2 regions of the Cryptosporangium phraense genome follow, and region 1 is predicted to be linked to the other one. Evidence: riboswitches for the same ligand, from Rfam matches in the RefSeq annotation. Region 1 holds a riboswitch; the other holds the start of a gene.
The links. A riboswitch is a leader RNA that binds a small molecule or an ion and turns the genes downstream of it on or off. The one in region 1 is predicted to bind cobalamin.
Positions count from the first base shown of each region.

Region 2: another riboswitch for cobalamin. It lies ahead of FL583_RS21220 (CbtB domain-containing protein); the one in region 1 lies ahead of FL583_RS26575 (ribonucleoside-diphosphate reductase subunit alpha).

Region 1 covers NZ_VIRS01000020.1:166,666-170,056, forward strand. The annotation lists gene FL583_RS26575 (ribonucleoside-diphosphate reductase subunit alpha) at 1-1,214, opposite strand, end outside; cobalamin riboswitch at 1,340-1,519, opposite strand; gene FL583_RS26580 (sulfite exporter TauE/SafE family protein) at 1,718-2,503, shown strand; gene FL583_RS26585 (hypothetical protein) at 2,842-3,213, shown strand.
Region 2 covers NZ_VIRS01000015.1:77,076-80,466, reverse strand. The annotation lists gene FL583_RS21235 (hypothetical protein) at 309-884, opposite strand; gene FL583_RS21230 (MerR family transcriptional regulator) at 961-1,368, opposite strand; gene FL583_RS21225 (hypothetical protein) at 1,365-1,670, opposite strand; adenosylcobalamin (AdoCbl) riboswitch at 1,927-2,020, shown strand; gene FL583_RS21220 (CbtB domain-containing protein) at 2,068-2,274, shown strand; gene FL583_RS21215 (CbtA family protein) at 2,284-3,138, shown strand; gene FL583_RS21210 (SAM-dependent methyltransferase) at 3,280-3,391, shown strand, end outside.

The DNA.
Region 1 (3,391 bases):
GCGTCCTTGAACGTCATCCAGCCGTTGCCGGTCTGGGCCAGCGTCCGCATCATCTTGCCGTAGAGATCGCGGGCCTTGACCTGCCGCACGTACCGCTGCGCGGCTTCGGCGGCCTCGTAGGCGCGGTCGAAGTCCTCGCCCCACAGGTCGGGGAGTTCCGGGCACTCGTCCGGGTCGAACAGCGACCAGACGCCGTCGTCCTCGACCCGGCGCATGAACAGGTCGGGGATCCAGTTCGCCAGGTTGAGGTTGTGGGTGCGCCGGGCGTCCTCGCCGGTGTTGTCGCGCAGCTCGAGGAACTCCTCGACGTCGGGGTGCCACGGCTCGAGGTAGACGCAGGCCGCGCCCTTGCGGCGTCCGCCCTGGTTGACCGCGGCGACACTCGCGTCGAGCGTGCGCAGGAACGGGACGATGCCGTTGGACCGGCCGTTGGTGCCCCGGATCAGGGCACCCCGGCCGCGCACGCGGGAGAAGCCGATGCCGATGCCGCCGGCGAACTTGGAGAGGTTCGCCACCTGGGCGTAGCGCTGGTAGATCGAGTCGAGTTCGTCGCGTGGGGAGTCGACCAGGTAGCAGGACGACATCTGGGTGTGCCGGGTGCCGGAGTTGAACAAGGTAGGTGAGCTGGGCAGATAGGCGAGGCCGGCGATCAGCCGGTAGAAGTCCGTCGCTTCGGTCGCGGTGCGGGCCAGCCCGCAGGCGACCCGGAGCAGCCAGTACTGCGGGGTCTCCACCACGAGGCGGGCGTGCGGGTGGCGCAGCAGATAGCGGTCGGCCACCGTGCGGAGGCCGAAATACTCGAAGCGCAGATCGTTGGACTCGTCGATCGCGTCGTCGAGCTCCCGGGCGTGCGCGGACACGAACGCCGCGGTCTCGTCGCCGATCAGGCCCTCGGCGTGGCCGACGGCGATCGACCGGCTGAAGCTCGTGATGCCCTGCTCCCGCACCTCCCGGTGCAGGTGGGCGGCGAGCAGCCGGGCCGCCAGCCGGGAGTACTGCGGCTCCTCGCCGATCAGCTCGGCCGCGGTGCGGATCGTCAGCTGGTCCAGCTCGGCGGTGGTGGCTCCGTCGTACAGTCCGCGCAGCGTCCGGGTGGCGACCCGCGTCGGGTCGACGTCCGGCAGATCCTCGGCCCAGCGTTCGACGGTGTCGACGATCGTGCCGACGTCGATGGGCCCGTCTTTCCGGGCGGTGGGGGCCTCGGTGGTCGTCACACGTTCTCCTCGCGAGTGTGTCGTCGAGGTCCGGGCACGCGAGGGGAACGCCGGGCACGCGTCGGTGCGTGGTGGCGTCGGCCGTCCCGCGCGGCCTCGGACCGCCGGACCGTCCGGCCCGGCGCGCTGGCAGGTCTTCGGACTCGTGGGCGGTACTACTCGCTCCTACTGGCCGTCGCTTCCCAGGCTCGTGGAGCCCAGTGCGTGATGACGGCGGTCGTTCCCACTCACCGCTGCGGGGCAGTCCCGGATCTCCACCGGGTTCCCTGTTGCCACGACCGCCCTGGCGGGACGGTCGAACCAGCTGCGGTTGACACCATATCTAGGTCCGCCTCAGAAGTCACACACAACATCTCGTGTTTTTCTACGCCTGCTTGGCTCGGGTGGTCGCGTCCGCGACTGCCTGGGGTGCGGTCCGCCGGGGTCGTCCGCTCGTCCGCGTCGGTGGGCCGCCCACCCTCGCCGGCTGGGGGTGTGCAACGCGTCGGGTAGCGTCCGCGTTCGTGGAGGGCTGGGCGGGGGCGGCGGCCGGCTTCGCCGCCGGTCTGCTGATCGCGATCGTGACGACGCCGGTCGGCGTGTCCGGTGCGGTGTTCCTGCTGCCGGTCCAGCTGAGCGTCCTGCAGGTGCCGAGCCCGGCCGTGACCCCGACGAATCTGTTGTTCAACGTGGTGGCCGGTCCGGGGGCGCTGCTCCGCTACGCCCGGGCGGGTCAGCTGAACGGCCCGCTGACCCGTCGGCTGCTGGCCGGGACGGTGCCCGGCGTGGCCGTCGGGGCGACCGTCCGGGTGTTCCTGCTGCCCGGGGCGACCGTCTTCAAGCTCGTCGCGGCGGGTGTGCTGGTGCCGCTCGGAGTGTGGCTCTGCCTCCGCACGGTGCGGCCGTCGCCGCCGACGGACGCGCCCGTGCGCCGGGTGGCGCTGCTGGCGTTCGTCGTCGGTGTCGTCGGCGGGATCTACGGCATCGGCGGCGGGTCGATCATGGGCCCGATCCTGGTCGGCCGAGGCCAGCCGGTCTCGCTGGTGGCCCCGGCCGCGCTGGCCTCGACGTTCGCCGCGTCGCTGAGCGGCGCGCTGGTCTACGCCGGGCTGGCGCTGACGACCTCGGTGAGTGCGGCGCCGCACTGGACGCTGGGCCTGCTGGCCGGTCTGGGGGGCCTGGTCGGTGGATACGTGGGCGCGCTGGTGCAGCCGCGACTGCCCGAGAACGGTCTGCGACTCCTGCTGGGCGTCACTGCGACCGCGGTCGGCGTCCTCTACGCGGCCGAGTCGTGGCCGCGGCCTACGTGAAAGACTCTGGAGCAGTCGGCCGAGGTGGGCGAGAAGGACGGCGTCACCCTGACGGGCCCAGTCGGGCTGGAGAAGACGCTCGCGTAGGGCTCCGGCTGGGGCAACGTGGCCGCGCGCTACACGGCGGCGGTGTCGTGACCGCGGACCCGGGAGCCGCGGTGGGGGCCGCGACCGGCGCGGCCCAGCGGGCCGCCGGGGTGATCGCCGCGCGCCGGCGCGGCGCCGAGGCGCGGCTGGGGTCCTTTCCGGACGAGGCCGCCACGCGCATGACATCTGTCAGGGATGTGGGTGACAAGCGGTAGACGGGGCGGGGGCCCACGGTCCCTAGCGTTGTCCACATGGACACGAACGATTCCCCGGCCTACACCGGCAAGAACGGCGCGCGGTGGTACGTCTCGCTGTTGGGCGGCACCAAGCGGCGCGGCCGCTGGCCGGTGCCCACGGACATGCGCGTGCTCGGCACGCTCGGCGGCGCCAACCTCGACCTCTGCGAGACCGACCTGCCGCCCGGGCCGCTGACGCTGACCAAGGTGAGCCTGATCGGCGGGGTGTCGCTCCGGGTGCCCGCCAACGTCGAGGTCGAGGCGGAGGGTGTGCGCATCTTCGGCGGCGTCCGGATCGAGCCGGGCGCGGCGACCGGGCCGGACACCGTGCGGCTGAAGGTGCGCGAGTACAGCCTCATCGGCGGGGTGCACGTCCAGCGGGGCTGAGGGTTACAGACCGACCTTGCCGGTGGACCAGTAGGGCTTGGTGGTGATCGCGCGACGGGGCACGCGGCCGGTGTCGGCGAGGAGTCGGCGCTGCCGCTGGATCGACTGGGCGTGGCCGAGCAGTATCGCCCCGTCGAACGCGTCGTCCGTGTGTTCCAGGCAGTCCCGCAGGGGGTCG
Region 2 (3,391 bases), on a different contig from region 1:
GCGTGCACACGCGGCCCCAGCAGCGGCCGATGCGGCCGGCGCCGACGTCGTGGCGCGCGCACCAACGTCTGCGGTGCATGCACCACGCCTACGGCACGCGCGTCGGCGCGTGCAGTGCGGTCCGTGCGACGTCCACTCGAGCATCGGGCGTCCGTGCGGACGTCCATCCGCACGGCCGCACGTCCGTCCGGACAGTCGCCCTTACGGGCGGTTGTCCTGAGCGGCGGGCGGACTGTCGGCGTCGCTCCGCGTGAGCGAAGTTCGGACGGTCGGCGTCGCTCCCGGCGTGAGCGCGCGGGCAGGGCGGGCTAGTGGGGCGCGGGGAGAAGGCGGGGCGGGCCTCGGCGGGAGGTGCTGCGTAGCCACGTCGGCTCGGGCGGCGGAGCCGCGAACTCGGCCAGACGAGGACGGAACCGTCGCGGCGCAGGAGCCAACAGGCGGCGGGCAACCAGCGCGAACAGAACGCCCAGAGCGGGCACCCGGCGCGCGAACCAGCGCACCAGGCGCCAGACCGCGACCTCACCGGCGTACAGCCACAGCGCCGTGAGGCTCCCGGCCAGGACGTGCGCCGCGAGCATCGTGCCGGCGCTCGGCATCGACATCATCGCGTGCGCCCCGCCCGACGGGACCCCCGACGGGACGAGCGTGAACAGCCCGTGCAGGCCGGCCTGCGTCACCGCGAGCCCACCGGCGATCACCGGCAGGCCGCGACGGCGCCCGGTGAGCACCATCGCGACCGGCGCGATGAGTCCGGTGCCGGCCAGCAGGGCCAGCACCGATGGCAACTGGCCGTGGGCCCAGCCGTGCAACGTCACCGACAAGCTCAGGCACACGAGGACGAACACGAGGGCGCGCGCCTCGCGCAGCAGTCCCGGGCTCGTCATGCCGAGGATCATGCCAGACCCCACCGACAGTCCACGGTGAACCCCGCGCGAGTCGCCCGAGGGGGTCCGGCGGCTGCTAGGTAGGCGCGTCGGGGAACGGGAGCGGGCAGCGCGAACTGCTCGCGCACTCGGCCAGGTCGTCACAGCCGGCTTCGAGCGCCTCGGCCAGCGTCGACCGGATCGTCTGCAGGTCCTGGATCCGCTCGTCCAGCTCGGCGAGCTTGGCGCGCGCCCGGGATTGCAGCCCGCGGGACCGGCGCCGCCCCACCTCGAGCAGGTCCGCGACCTCGTCCAGCGTGAATCCGAGTCGCTGCGCGACCTTGATGAGCCGCAGCGCGGTGACCGTCTCGGGCGGGTACATCCGGTGGCCGCCGGGTGTTCGGTCCGGTGACGCGAGGAGGCCCCGCCGCTCGTAGTACCGCAGCGTTTGCGTGTTCACTCCGGCGGCCGCGGCCAGCTCGCTGGTCCGCAGGGTGCCGGTCACGACTCGGCCGGTCCCAGCAACGCGTCGAGCACGGCTACCTGTTCGTCGGGCACCGTGATGTCCAGCCAGAATCCGCTCGGAGCCGACCGGAACCTGAAGCGGAAGAACGAACAGCACTCCGTCTCGCGGGCGGTCAGGTCCTCCGCCCGCGCCCGGGCCCGCTCGGCGAGCAGAACCCGGCCGTGTGCCTTGGTGACTCGTTCGGTCTGCCGCGCCGTCCGGAGCAGCGCGTCGAACTCCGCCACCCGGAACGGCCTTTCGGCCGTCGGCAGCGTGCACTCCGGAGCCGGCCATTTCGTCATACCCGGACGGTAAGCCTGTACCCAGGTATCGGATGCAAGTGCGGGCCAGGCGTTGCACACCCCCAGCCAGCGAGGCCGAGCCAGCAACCACCCCCGAAGGAGCGGAACGACCGAGCCCCAGCCTCCCAGACCCAGTCCCGGACCCCCGAACCCCAGCCAGGCAGGCGTAACAAAACCCCCCATCAACTGAGATGAAGGTCTCGCGCGCCGGACCCCACGATTGACCGCACGTCAGTGCGGTCCTATGTTCGAACAACGTGACGGTGCGAGGAAGCTGGTGAAAACCCAGCACGGTCGCGCCACTGTGTGCCGGCTGCCCAGCCGGTGAGTCAGATACTGGCGCCGTCACGGAAGCCCTGACCACAGGGGGACGCACGATCCCCAGAGGAGGCTCAACGTGACCCAGCCGTCCGCTGTCGCTACGCCGGTCGTCATCTCCGGCTCGCGCGGTGCCGTGTACCTCGGCTCCGCCGTGTTGCTGGCGCTGCTGCTCTACTACTTCATCGGCGTCGACCAGGGGGCCGTGTCGGTCTTCGGCAACGACGTGCACATCCACGAGTTCGTGCACGACGCGCGGCACTTCATCGGCTTCCCCTGCCACTGAGCCGACTCCGTGGAACTCAAACTCCTCCTGCGCGGCGCTCTGGCCGGCGGGATCGGTGGCGTGTGCGCGTTCGTCTTCGCGCGGATCTTCGCTGAACCGCAGATCCAGCAGGCCATCGACTACGAAGAGGGTCGGGGCGCGGCTCAGGACGCGCTCGACAAGGCCGCCGGGCTGCCGGTGCCGGCCGCGGAAGCCGAGACGTTCACCCGGACGATCCAGGCGAACGTCGGCATCGGCGTGGGGCTGATCGCGTTCGGCATCGCGATGGGCCTGCTCGCGACCGTGATCTACACGATCTGCCTCGGGCGGGTCGGGATGGTCCGGCCGCGGGTGCTGGCGCTGCTCGTCGCCGGGGGCGCGTTCGTCGGACTGTTCCTCGTGCCCTGGCTGAAGTACCCGGCCAACCCACCCGCGGTGGGCAACGACGACACGATCGGCACACGCGGCGGGCTGTACCTGGTGATGGTGCTGGCGTCGCTGGTGTTCCTCGGCGGCGCGGTCTGGCTCGGGCAGCGGCTGGCCGCGCGCTTCGGGAACTGGAACGCGGCGCTGCTGGCCGGGGCCGCCTACGTCGTCGCGGTCGGGGTCGTGATGCTGCTGCTCCCGCCGCTCGGCCACCTGGCCGCGAACGTCGCCGCGACCGGCTCCGAGCGGGCCACCGAGACGCCGCTGCCGCTGCGCGACCCGAGCGGCCGGATCGTCTACGAGGGCTTCCCCGCGGACGTGCTGGCCACGTTCCGCCTGTACTCGGTCGGCGCCCAGCTGATCCTGTGGACCGCGTTCGGCCTGGTCTTCGGCCCGCTCGCCGAGAGGGTGCTGGTCGCGCGACCGGCGCCCGCGGCCACCACGGCGGTCCCGGCCTGAGGCCGGTGAGGGGCGGGACCGTCTGCCGACGGTTCCGTCCTTCTTTTTACGTTGCCCGGCGGAACACCGCGGGACAGTCCCTTCGCGACTCGCAGTACGATCGTCGGCGCTGGTTCCCGGGGGCCGACGGAAGGCGTCGCGATGAGTCCCGACCCGCCCGTGTTCGCGGGCATCGACACGACCGTGCCGCACTCGGCCCGCCGCTACAACTACTGGCTGGGCGGCAAGGACCACTTCGCGGTCGATCGGGAGT